Regions from separate parts of the uncultured Fretibacterium sp. genome, predicted to be linked through region 2. Evidence: riboswitches for the same ligand, from Rfam matches in the RefSeq annotation. Region 2 holds a riboswitch; each other region holds the start of a gene.
What was found. A riboswitch is a leader RNA that binds a small molecule or an ion and turns the genes downstream of it on or off. The one in region 2 is predicted to bind cobalamin.

Region 1 (4,276 bases), on a different contig from region 2:
CTATCCGGAGACCGGGACGCTTGAAAAAACCTTCGGCGCCCACGATAATGGAACCGGGTGCCGATATTTCGTCTTGAACGTTCCGTTCGTCTCTTCGCCGTTCGGCATAGCAGGTAAGGAGGAATTCGCATGCAGAACACGGTAATTCTGATCGTAGCCGGCTACATGCTGCTGATGTTGCTCATCGGCTGGTGGTCCTCGACACGGATCGCCTCTAATGAGGACTTCATGGTTGCCGGGCGCAGGCTCGGCCCCCTGTTGATGGCCGGTACCTTGGCCGCAACGGAGATCGGCGGAGGAAGCTCCCTAGGCGTCGTCGAAAAGGGATTCGGGGCCTGGGGGCTGAGCGCGTCGTGGTACGTCACCGCGATGGGCATCGCCTTCGTCATTCTAACCTTCTTCGCCCACAAGTTCCGGACTGCCGAGGTCAAGACCGTTCCAGAGTACTTCCGCAGACGATACGGGCCGTTCTCCGGCGCCATCACGGCCATCGTCATGATCCTGCCTCTGATTGGCCTGACGGCGGCGCAGTTCATCGCATCCTCCACCGTCGTCTCTGTCATGCTTGGGCTCGACTACCGGATGGCGGTGCTCGCCGTCACCTTGGTCGTCACCGTCTACTCGGTCATGGGCGGGCTCTGGAGCGTCACCCTGACCGATTTCGTGCAGGTCTTCCTGATCCTCTTCGGAATGGCCGCGGCCCTGCCCTACGCGCTCGGCATGGCCGGGGGAATGGATAATGTCGTCGCCAACGTCCCGGATGGGACTTTCGGCCTCTTCAAGGGGATCGGTCCCTATAAGATCGCGGCGCTCGTGATCATGTACATCGCCTCCTTCACCGTGGGACAGGAGGCTGTTTCCCGCTACTACGCGGCCCGGGACGGGCGGGCCGCACGGCAGGGCTCCATCATCGCCGCAGTCGTCAATTTCGTCTACGCCTTTATCCCAACTCTGCTGGGCATCATCACCTTGGCTCTGCTCAACATGAACAAAATAGATTCCGGCCTCATCCTGAGCGAGGGGCCCAAGTACGCCCTGCCGCACTTGGCCATGGCCACCATGCCCGCGGTCATCGTGGGACTGCTCTTCTCGGGGATCCTCTCTGCCACCATGTCCAGCGCGGATTCCGACCTTCTGGGCGCGGGGTCCATCTTCGGCAACGACCTTTACAAGACGTTTATCCACCCCGCCGCATCCAGCACCCGAGTGCTGAAAGTCACCCGCGTCACCATGGTGATCATCGGGCTACTAGCCGGGGCCGTCGCCTATTTCAATGTTGGCAACATCATCACCCTTCTGATGTTCTCCTTCACGCTTCGGGCCGCGGGCTCCTTCTTCCCCTATGTTTTCGGCCTGTACTGGAAACGCGCCTCCGAGGCGGGAGCCGTCGCCTCCCTGATCGTGGGAAGCGCGACCGTCCTCCTGATGGAACATCGGAAGGACCTGGTCCTGGATTTCCTCACCCAAAAGGGGTTCAGCAACCCTGTCGTCCTGAGGCTCATGGATGAGCCGATCCTCGTAGCCCTCGTACTGAGCTTGGCTGCCTTCCTTCTCTTCTGCCTGATCGCCCCATCCCGGCGCAATACCACGGAGCTGGTGCCCGAGGAGTAGCGGCCCAACAACTTCTCAGCACAGCGGGGGCCTGCCCCGCTCTTGGATACCCGGAGGCATCGTGGACCCGGCAGGACCTGAGGTATAATGAACCTGCCGCGACCGGGAGATCGGGACGCGGCTTCCGGAAACCGAGAGCAACGGCACAACCGAATACTCGAGGCGCAGGTGCCGGCGCGTATGCCGGCGAAGAGGGAAGCAGGCGAAAATCCTGCACGGTCCCGCCGCTGTGAGGGGGAGACGGCCCCGAAGGTCACTGGATCGATCCGGGAAGACCGGGGGAACGCTTTTTCACGTCGACGATCCCGAGTCAGAAGACCTGCCTGGGCCGCAGACGTCAACCCCCTACGGACGATAGGGAGGGCGTGCCGGCTTTTCATGCCTTTTTTTCGTGTCAGCGGGCGCTCCTCCACCCTGGACGTGGAGGAGCGTTTTTTGTCGGGCCGGCCGGGCTTTTCGCACGGACTGCGGACGCGGAAATGTCATGGAGAAATCGGGAGGCTTTCATGTTCGTAAAGATCCGAAAACGGGACGGCCGTGAGGTGCCGTTCAATGCGGAGAAGATCGCCGGGGCCATTCTGAAGGCCCTGGCCGCGGTCGCGGAGGACACGGGGGAGGCGGCCAGGCAGGATACGGCGCTCGCCCTGACGGAACAGGTCGCGGAGCGTATGGAAAAGGAGCTCGCGGGGTGCGTCCCCCAGGTGGAGGAGATCCAGGACATCGTGGAGAACGTCCTCATCGACTCCGGGCACGGGCGCGCGGCCAAGGCCTACATCCTCTACCGCGCCCGCCGCAGCCAGGCGCGCGAGATGAAGAGCCGCCTGATGAACATCTACGAGGACCTGACCTTCCGCGAGGCGCAGGACAACGACCTGAAGCGCGAGAACGCCAACATCGACGGCGACACCGCCATGGGGACGATGCTCCGCTACGGGTCCGAGGGGGCGAAGTACTTCAACGAGATCTTCGTCCTGCGCCCCGAACACGCGGAGGCGCACCGAAACGGCGACATCCACATCCACGACATGGATTTCCTGACCCTGACGACGACCTGCTGCCAGATCGACATCAAAAAGCTCTTCAAGGGCGGGTTCGGCACGGGGCACGGCACGCTGCGCGAGCCGGCGGGCATCCGCAGCGCGGCGGCCCTGGCCTGCATCGCGCTCCAGTCCAACCAGAACGACCAGCACGGCGGGCAGAGCATCCCCATGTTCGACTTCGCCCTGGCCCCCTACGTCGCCAGGACCTTCAAGGGCCTCTACCGGAAGAACCTGGCCAAGGCCCTCGGGATGCTGCCCGACGCGGACGACGCCGCCGAGTGGGTCGAGGCCCTGCACGAGGAGCTGCGCGGCGCCCCGGACGGGACGATCCGCCTGGGGAACCCGGAACCCTTCCAGGCCATGGAACGCTCTCGCTTGGAGCGGCGGTTCGGGGACGGTCCCGCCGCGCGGGCACAGGCCCTGGCCCTGAGCGAGGCGGAGCGCGAGACGGACCGGGAGACCTATCAGGCCATGGAGGCCCTGGTCCACAACCTGAACACCATGCACAGCCGCGCCGGGGCCCAGGTGCCCTTCAGCTCGCTCAACTACGGGACGGACACGTCTCCCGAGGGGCGCAGCGTCGTGAAGAACCTCCTGCTCGCCACGGAGGCGGGGCTGGGACACGGCGAGACCCCCATCTTTCCCGTGAGCATCTTCAAGGTCAAGGAGGGCGTGAACTACGCGCCGGGCGACCCCAACTACGACCTCTTCCGGCTGGCCTGCCGCGTGAGCGCCAGGCGGCTCTTCCCGAACTTCGCCTTCATCGACGCGCCCTTCAACCTCCAATACTACCGTCCGGGGGAGCCCGATACCGAGATCGCCTACATGGGGTGCCGAACGCGCGTCATCGGCAACGTCGCCGACCCCGGCCGTCAGATCGTGACGGGCCGCGGGAACCTGAGCTTCACCAGCGTCAACCTGCCGAGGCTGGGGCTCCTGAGCAGGCGGGACCGGGCCGGGTTCTTCCGTATGCTGGACGAAAAAATCGACCTGGTGATCCGCCAGCTCCTGGACCGCCTGGAGATCCAGTCCAGGAAGAAGGTCAAGAACTTCCCGTTCCTGATGGGACAGGGGGTCTGGATGGACTCGGAGAAACTGGGCTGGAACGACGAGGTGCGCGAGGTGCTCCGGCACGGCTCGCTGTCCCTGGGGTTCATCGGCCTGGCGGAGTGCCTCAAGGCCCTCACCGGAAAACACCACGGCGAGAGCGAGGCGTCCCAGGCCCTGGGGCTGGAGATCGTCGGGCACATGCGCTCGCGCATGGACGAGGCCGCGCGGAAACACGGGCTGAACTTCACCCTGCTGGCGACGCCGGCCGAGGGCCTGTCCGGCCGGTTCGTCCGGATGGACCGGAAGCGCTTCGGGCCGATCGAGGGGATCACCGACCGCGACTACTACACCAACAGCTTCCACGTCCCCGTGCACCACAATATCCGCGCGCTCGACAAGATCCGCCTGGAGGCGCCCTACCACGAGCTGACGAACGCGGGACACATCACCTATATCGAGATGGACGGCGACCCGTCCCGGAACCTGGACGCGTTCGAGAAGGTCGTGCGCGCCATGAAGGAGGCGGGGATCGGGTACGGGGCCATCAACCACCCGCTGGACCGCGACCCCGTCTG
Region 2 (4,276 bases):
ATTCATCTCCCGACTCATCCTCAGGGCCTCCAGACGAGGGAAAACGACAGGATGACCGCGACGTTCAGAGCAAACAGCAGGCAGAACAGGACGTCCCGCCCCTGCCAGCACAGAGGCCGGCCCTGGCAGAACCCCGCCATTCCCCCGCGGCACCGGATCGCGAGCATCATCCGCTCCGAGCGCTCCGAGCCGTGCACCAGCGTCGTCCCGAGCATGCAGGCGAAGGTCCTGCACATCGGGATCCCCTTTAAGTCGGGCCCCCGAAGCTGCACAGCCCGCACCATCGTCCCCGCCCGCTCCGCCAGGATGAAGATGCAGCGCGTGGAGAGCAGCAGCAGGATCCGCAGTTTCTCGGGGACCCTCAGGCGGGCCAGAACGCCGTCCACCCTCCCCACGCCCAGCGAGAGAACCATCCGGCTCAGCAGGACCGAGATCAGGTTCAGTTTGAGCAGAATGAGGCCGGCAAACCTCAGCCCCGCAGCGGAGAAGGGCCCCCAGAAGCGCTCGCCGGGATAGGTCAGCATCAGGAGCAGGGCGATGAACGCCCCCACGGCGTTCAGGTGCAGCAGTTCCCTCGCCAGAGGGCCGGGCTCGCCCAGGAAGAACAGGACCAGTACGACCGGCACGCCGCAGAGCAGGGCCGGAAACGACCGCACGGAGGCCAGGACAAAGGCCAGAACAAGGGCGCAGAGCACACGTCCCCGCGGGTCGAAGCGGTCCAGCCCCGTCGGCGTGGCCTCGGCCCGAAGGGCGCTCGTATCGAGCTGCATTCCCCCGCTATCGCTCCACGCCCATCAAAAGGTCCGGGGCGGCGCGCTTCATATAGGCGACCATGAAGGCCGTGATGGCCCCCTCGATCAGGGCGAAGGGGATATGGGCGAGGAAGACGGTGTTGGCGATGACCGACAGGTTGGTGTCCGTCCCGCGCAGAAATATCTCCACCCCCAGGGCACAGAGCATGACGGCCAGGAAGCCGGCCAGGAAGGCGAGCACGAATGCCGCCCTACCGCTGCTTCTGCGGATCGGGGCGGCGAACAGCAGATAGGCGGCGAGCGCGGGGACCGCGACATCCACCGTGTTCACCCCCAGGACGACAAGCCCTCCGAACTGGAACAACAGGGCCTGGAGGACCAGGGCGACCATCACGGCAGGAAAGGCCGACCATCCCAGGACCAGCCCCATCGGGGCGATGAGGGAGAGGTGGGTCGAGCTCGGAGGGATCGGAACGTTGATCAGGGAGGCCAGGAAGAACGCCGACGAGAAGAACGCGACGCGCACGATCTTGTCGGCGTCGAGCTTCTTCAGCCCAATCGCCGTTCCGACCCCGGCGATGGCCCATCCCGCGGTCAGCATCTGAGAGGAGAGCATACCCTCGCTGATGTGCATGGACCCTACACCGTCCTTCTGCGGCGGAACAGGAGGACGAACGCCGCGATATTGAAGAGCAGGCTGACACCCAGCCCGGCCCGGAGGTAAAGATCCAGGCCCTCGGGAGCCGCCTTCTTCTCCTGGACGATTCCGCCCGCCGCCCCCCCCGACATGAACTCCTGAGTCACGTCGATCTCCGCCTCGGCCCTGTGCCCGTCGTCGTCGTTGACGACGACCCGCCACTTCCCCGGCTTGTCGGGGACGAAGGCAAAACGCCCGCCCGCATCGGTCCGACCGGACTGATAGGCGATCTTCTCGTCGGACGGGGAAAAGACCTCGGCCTTGAGGTAGCTCATCAGCTCCCCCGTGGAGTAGAAGAAATCCAGCGCGACCGGCCGCAGGTCGGACTCCTGGTAGCCCACGCCGTGGGCCGACGCCATTCCCGAAAAAAGGCCCAGGCCGACGGCAACCGCCAGCCCAAGCATAGCCATTCTGAGACGACCCGGCATCCCACTCACTTTCGTCTCACTCCACTTCATTACTTCACTTCAAAGATCAAAAAGGCCTTGCGCGTGACGGAATCGTACTCGCCCTCCTTGCCCGGCAGATCCTTCTTCATGGCGCGCACGCCCCAGAGCCCCGGCGCCGTGATCTTGATATGAGCGACGCCCTGGACCGCATCGGAGGCGTAGGCGTAGGTGTTCTCGTACGGCGCAAAGCCGTCGTACGTCGCCCACACGGGACCGGAATAGGGCTTTCCATCCACCAGGATCTTGACGTCGAAGAACTCGCCCACCTTCGCATCCGCGGGGTTGGTCACCGGGATGATCTCCAGGGGCTGCCCCGTCTCCACGGCGAAGTTCTTGTCGTCTTTCGAGGCGTTGACGATGGCCTTGACGAACTTGTCGTTCTTGGTGGCCTTCACGACCTTCAGGCCCTGAGCCTCCAGTTCCTTGCGGGTCCCGGACTTGCCGCCCTCGTTCGTCGTGCACCAGACGCCGCCATCCTTGTTGGCGAGGATAACCATGGAGCCGTCGTCCGCCGCCGGCACCGAAAAGTCGATGCAGAGATTTTTTTCGTTCGGCTTCAGCTCGGCCTCCTGCAGCTTGCCGTCCTTGAAGACGCCCGCCTTGATGCGCTCGGCGTCCTCCACCTCCTCCGGGACGATGAACTTGTGCCCCGAATGGATCTCGACCGTAAGCGTCCCGCCCTTCTCCACATCCATTTTCTGAGGCTTCATCACCAGCTCGTGCGCAAAAGCCGCCGTCGAGAGCCCCATTGCCAGAAGCGCCGCCGATACGATACGTCCGTACTTCATGATACCCATCCTCCTCGATGATCTCGTCCCAATACCGACACCCGGCGCACCCACGGTGCACCACCCTTCAGTAAAAAGCGCGAAGCCAACAAAAACACGCAGATATGCAGATACGAAAAACCCCTCGCCGCGAAGGAACAGGACGAGGGGACATACCGCCATTTGTTCCGTCTCCATCGCTCGTGGACAGGATACCTCTCTCGTCCGCCGGGCATTCCGGCTTTACGGCGGCGGGACCGCGCGGGACTTGCACCCTGCTTCCCCCAACGGACGAGGCGTTATGCAAAATCTGATGAATTCTCACCAATTTACGTTTCAGATTATAGCACACCTCCCGGCGCCCCTGCACTCGCTTTTATGCGGAGACGTCCCACTCACCCTTCCTTCACGAACACCTGGCGCCGGGATATGGAGTTGATGTAGTCGTCCTCCTTCAGTTTCAGGCCCCGCTCGCGGCAAAGCTCGGGGTAGACGTTGTTCCAGTTGTCCCGGTTCCCCTCGCCCCAGCGGCAGAAGGGATACCAGATGATCCCCCAAAGGCCGAACCGCGGCCGGCTCCAGTCCACCAACAAAAAGGTCCCGCCCGGCCTCAGCAGGCGCGCCGTCTCCGTGATGGCGGCACGCCGAACCGCGGGGGGCGTCTCGTGCAGCGCCATAGAGGTCATGACCAGGTCGAAGTGTCCGTCGGGAAAGGGAAGCTCGTCCATGGACGCCCTCAGAAACTCCAGCCCGCAGGCGAAGGCCCCGGCCCCCCGGCGCGCGCACTCCAGCTGGTCGTCCGAGATGTCGGCCCCCACGATCGACGCGTCGGCGGGGCTCTTCTCGGCCAGGGCATAGCTCAGGCCACCGGGACCACACCCCAGATCGAGCGCCCGGCCTCCCGGGCCAAGCTGCAGGTCCCCCACGGCCCGACGATAAAACCGCTCCTGAAATCCGAACAGCGCGGCGAGCCGCCGATAGCTCTCCCCTCCAAATATGCCCCTGAAGGCCCTGCCCTTACCGCGAAAATCCCGTGCACCCTTCGTCATCGTGCCGACCTCCTCCTTATTGAACCTCTTGTACCTCCTTGAACCGCCCAGGAGGTACAAGTCCCCTGCGACAAAAAGCGAACCACGAACCGCGTCCTTCCCAATTTTCTTGAAGGGCCCCTCAGGGGGCGCTGCCTCGAAGAGGCTCCTCCCTCTGCCCCTCCTCATTCCGCCCCTCCAGGGCAGCGTCCAGAGCACCCAGAAAATCCCGCAGAAAGTCCCTGTCCCTCTCGGACGCGTCCGCCAGAAGGCCCTCCACCAAGCGGTCGAACTCCGCGTGGAGACGCTCGTGGAACAGGTAGGCACGCTCGCCCTCGGGCGTCACCCTCAGGATGCGGCGGAGACTGCTGTCCTCGTCCCTCTCCTTGACGAGCATCCCCTTCCCCTCCAGCTTCATCGCGATCTGGGACACGGCCCCCCGCGTCACCCCCAGCACCTCCGCCAGGGCCGTCATGTGCCGGTTCGGGTTCTCCTTCACGCATTTGATCATGTGGATCTCCGCTGCAAAAAGGGGCGTGTCGGTCCCGTAACGGTGCAGCCGCTCCTGAGCCTCCTCCAGCTT
Region 3 (4,276 bases), on a different contig from region 2:
CGAGAGCTTCAAGGTTTGGCTCGTAGAGGACGCCTGCGGGGCATCGACGCGTGAGATACAGGAGCACGAACTCTCGGTGCTGAATAACATCTATTGCCACGTGGTCAGCACCGACGAATTGATCGCCGCCTTGTAGGAGGAAGAACATGAACGACAGCAAACTGAAGAGGAATCTGAGCTTCGTACAGATGATCGCAATATCGTCGGGAGCCGTTATCGGAGGCTGGCTCGCCGAGGCTCCCTACTGGTTTCAGACCACGGGGGCGGGGGCGGCTTTCCTGTTTCCCCTTCTTGCCCTTCTCCTTGTTCCCGTAGGCCTGGCGTTCGGCGAGCTGTCCGCAATGCTACCCTTTGCTGCGGGGGTGGATGCCTGGACCAGCAACGCTTACGGCAACAAAATGGGATTTGCGACTCAGTGGATGATGTTTCTGATTCAGGTCGTGGAGCCCCCGATGATGGCCTTCATCTTCGGAACGGCCATCAACCATTTCTATCCTTTGAATAGCGATCAGATGATGATGGTGGCGATATTCTCCGTCACCCTTTGGTTCGTCCTCTCCAATTTCAACATCAGCCTGACGGGGAAACTGTCCAACTTCTTTTTCTTCTCCATGATCGTCATCTCGCTTTTGGTCTCGTCCTCCTTTTTCCTCAGCGGCCACTGGAGTATGGATCACATTCGTCTGAACCAGGGCTTTTTCCCGAAGGGGGGGTATGGAATCTTCATTGCGATGGCCGTATTCTCGCTCAAGTTCATCGGCTTTGAAATGACGCCCACCCTGATAGAAGAGACCAATTTTCCGGCCTCAAAAATATGGAAGGTTATCCTTGCATCGCTCTTCATTCCCGCGCTGCTTTACAGCTTTGTCGTGCTGGCGATGGGAGGCATGGCCCCGTGGCATGAAATTGCCTCGATGAGCATGCCTGAGCCCGAACTGGTGGCTCGCTTCGGGCTGCCCGCGATTCTGGGGATCCTCGCCATTGTCTCTGGCCTCATGCACGCTTTCACCACACTGATGGGGTTCTGGACGTCCAGCGCCCGGGTGCTCTATGGCGCCGCGCAGCTGAACCAGCTTCCCAGGGGGTTCATAAAGGTTAATCGCTATGGCCAGCCGTTCTTGGCCAATGTTGTGGTCTACATGTTCTCTTTGTTTTTCTGCTTTTTCAGTGGGGACAACTGGGTGCAGTACATCTATGCCATCTCCAGCATTGCCGCAGGGGTCGTCTATTTCATCTCCTGTCTCGATGTCGTACGCCTCAGGAGGCTTCATCCCGAGTGGAAACGTCCTTTCAGGGCACCAGGGGGGCTCCCGATGTTCCTGGTCGGCATGGGGATCTCGATCTGGCTGGTTATCGGGGCCTGTATGGAGTTGGATGCGGGAGGTTATCTCTCTCTCCTGCTCTTCTTCGGCCTTGGAGTCGTTGTCTTTTGGGTGGCCGATTCTTACAGGAGAAAACAGGGACGCGAGTTGACCGCGCTGACCCCTGAGGATATCGGCAGGGAATAGAGTCGAGCCTGGAGGCTGCCAATCCGTCGATAGGGATTTTGCGTCCCTATCGACGGATTTTTTTCAGTACATGCTCTGGTTTCTGTAGTCCTGCAGCAGCTTGAGGTGCCGTTCCTCCTCGGCCAGAATGGCTTCGAAGACCTCCGGGGCCTCGGGCCTGAGGATGCTGCGAATCTCCCTGACGTAGGATGCGGTGTCCTTTTCGAGCCGTATGGCGAAGTCGAGAGCCTGCTGCCACGCCTTTTCGGTGTCCTTGAGGATGGGCCTGAACTCCTCGAAGGCGAAGCTCTGACGGATCAGGGTGTCCAGGTGCCGGATGCGCTCCGGTCCCGGGACCTCCTCCTCGGCGAACTTGCTCTTGAGGGCGGCGTACAGGTTCCGGTGCTCTCGCTCCTCGCCGCCGAGCTGCTCGAAGAGCTTCCGGGCCCGTTCCGATTTTGTCCTTGCGGCGAGGTCCCCATAAAAGGCGCTTCCCCTCTCCTCCAGTCGTATCAGGGTGTCCAGAAGGTCGGATACGCGAAAAGGCTCTCCCATCTCAGTCATCTCCCCTTGGCTTTTCGGGTGCACGCGAGGCGTGAACTCCAAGCGTATTATACCGAAGCGCTCCTCTTCCAAAAGGGGAGCGGCGGCCCTCCGGGAGGAGTGCGTGGTCCGAAATGCGGCGGAGGGGCGAGACCCGTTTGACATTCCCATCTTTTGCCGTATAGTGATCGGGCAGACAACACAGCCTCGGAAGGTGTTCGGGAAGTCCGGTGCAAGACCGGTGCGGACCCGCCACTGTAAGCTCGGCAGCATCGGCCGTACCACTGGGACGTCTTCCGTTCCGGGAAGGGGGCCGAAAAAAGGAGCGAGCCAGGAGACCGGCCTTTCGAAGGAGCGCACGCCCCCCGCGCGGATTCGGGCCGGTCATGCGGAGCACAGTCCTCGGTGTCTCGCTGTACATGCGGCGGGCGCACCCCGAGGGCCCTATCCCTCCGTCGTTCAAAGACCGTCCTCTCGCGAGGGCGGCCTTTTGTGATTTTTGCGGCCCCTGTGGGCCGAAGCCAACGAACGGGAGGATCCATGGATCATGAAGGACACGAAAGAAGCGCCCAAATCCCTGTTGTCCCATCCTCTGAGGAGGCTCTTTGCCCCGAAAGCCATCGCCATCGTCGGGGCCTCGTCCGACCTGGAGCGCTTGACCGGCCGGACGCTCCGATACCTCCAGTCCTTCGGCTACGAGGGGGCGATCTATCCCATCAACCCCAAAGCCGACACCATAGCGGGCCTTCCCGTGCACCGGGATATCACGGAGATCGACGGCCCCGTCGACCTCGCCATTCTCAGCGTCAAGGCCAGGCTGATCCCCGGGGTGATGCGGGCCTGTGCGGCCAAGGCGGTCCCCTTCGCCCTGGTCTACTCCTCCGGCTTTTCCGAGACCGGCAACTTCGCCCTCCAGGAAGAGGTGTCGTCCATCGCCCACGACGGGGGTATACGGGTGCTGGGCCCCAACTGCCAGGGGCTGGCGAACCTCGCCGAGGGGATCCCGCTCACGTTCTCCGGCGCCCTTTACGATGTGCCTCGGCCCCCCGTGGGGCACGTCGCGTTCGTGTCCCAGAGCGGGGCGTTCGGGTTCTCGTCCTTCGGCGTCGGGATGGAGCACGGCGTGCGGTTCCGCTATGTGGCGACCACCGGAAATCAGTCGGACCTCGATGCCGTGGAGTGCGCGGACTATGTGCTGGAGGACCCCGAGGTGCGTCTGTTGATGCTCTATCTGGAGGGGCTGGAGGACGGCGAGGCGTTCCTGCGCCTGGTGAGGAAGGCCCGGGAGCGGGACATCGCCGTCGCGGTGCTGAAGGCGGGGCGGTCCCCCTCGGCGCGCGAGGCGGCCAAGAGCCACACGGCGGCCCTGACGGGGGACGAACGGGTCTGGTCGGCCATCTTTTCGCAGTACGGGGTCATCCCGATGGAGGACATCGACGACATCATCGGCATCGGCCAGGTGCTTGGGGCGGAGAAGCGGATGAGTGGAGGACGTTCGGCGATCCTGACGACCTCCGGCGGCGCGGGCATCGTCATGGCCGACTGCCTGAATGACGTCGGGCTCTCCGTTCCCGAGTTCTCCCCCGTCACGAGAGCCCGCGTCGAGGCGGCGATACCGCCCTTCGGAGCGTCCCGCAACCCGGTGGACATGACGGTCCAGATCTCGGAACAGCCGGAGAACTTCCGCAGCGTCTTCGATGCGGTGCAGGCGGATCCGGAACTGGATGCGGCCGTCACATCCCTCTCCATGATCGTGGGGCAGGCGGGAGACGTCATGACGGATATCATGATCGAGAGCTATGTCCGCGGTACGAAGCCCCAGGCGGCCGTGTGGATGATTGACCGTCGACACGGCGGGAGCTTCATCGAAAGGTTGAAGGCCGCCGGAATCCCAATCTTCCAGAGTTTCCGTCAATGTGCCCGTGCCCTCAGGGCTCTGGAGGGGTGGGGAACGTTCCGGCCGGTCGCAAAACCCCGGGGCGATGCCTCCGTGCCGATCCTTCCTGACTGGAAGGGGAACATGACGGAGTACGACGCCAAGGTCTTCCTGTCGCGGTACGGCATTCCCATAACGCGGGAGAGGCTTTGCAAAAACCTGGAGGAGGCCTGCGATGCAGCGGAGGAACTGGGCTTCCCCGTGGCGCTCAAGGGGATGGCGGCCTCCGTGCTCCACAAGACGGAGGCGGGGATCGTGGTGCTGGATGTGCGCTCCTTCGAGGAGCTTCGGGGTGCGCTCAAGGCGGTGC

Region 1: another riboswitch for cobalamin. It lies ahead of ABLA28_RS08350 (anaerobic ribonucleoside triphosphate reductase); the one in region 2 lies ahead of ABLA28_RS00125 (DUF4198 domain-containing protein).
Region 3: another riboswitch for cobalamin. It lies ahead of ABLA28_RS02110 (acetate--CoA ligase family protein); the one in region 2 lies ahead of ABLA28_RS00125 (DUF4198 domain-containing protein).

The regions. Positions count from the first base shown of each region.
Region 1 covers NZ_CAUUGJ010000083.1:1,754-6,029, forward strand. The annotation lists gene ABLA28_RS08345 (sodium:solute symporter family protein) at 130-1,611, shown strand; cobalamin riboswitch at 1,761-1,953, shown strand; gene ABLA28_RS08350 (anaerobic ribonucleoside triphosphate reductase) at 2,118-4,276, shown strand, end outside.
Region 2 covers NZ_CAUUGJ010000001.1:22,109-26,384, reverse strand. The annotation lists gene ABLA28_RS00145 (energy-coupling factor ABC transporter ATP-binding protein) at 1-18, opposite strand, end outside; gene ABLA28_RS00140 (energy-coupling factor transporter transmembrane component T) at 21-770, opposite strand; gene cbiM (cobalt transporter CbiM) at 778-1,386, opposite strand; gene ABLA28_RS00130 (hypothetical protein) at 1,392-1,859, opposite strand; gene ABLA28_RS00125 (DUF4198 domain-containing protein) at 1,907-2,686, opposite strand; cobalamin riboswitch at 2,875-2,998, opposite strand; gene ABLA28_RS00120 (class I SAM-dependent methyltransferase) at 3,061-3,714, opposite strand; gene ABLA28_RS00115 (MarR family transcriptional regulator) at 3,836-4,276, opposite strand, start outside.
Region 3 covers NZ_CAUUGJ010000011.1:16,632-20,907, reverse strand. The annotation lists gene ABLA28_RS02125 (isochorismatase family cysteine hydrolase) at 1-136, shown strand, start outside; gene ABLA28_RS02120 (APC family permease) at 147-1,508, shown strand; gene ABLA28_RS02115 (ferritin family protein) at 1,572-2,042, opposite strand; cobalamin riboswitch at 2,226-2,392, shown strand; gene ABLA28_RS02110 (acetate--CoA ligase family protein) at 2,578-4,276, shown strand, end outside.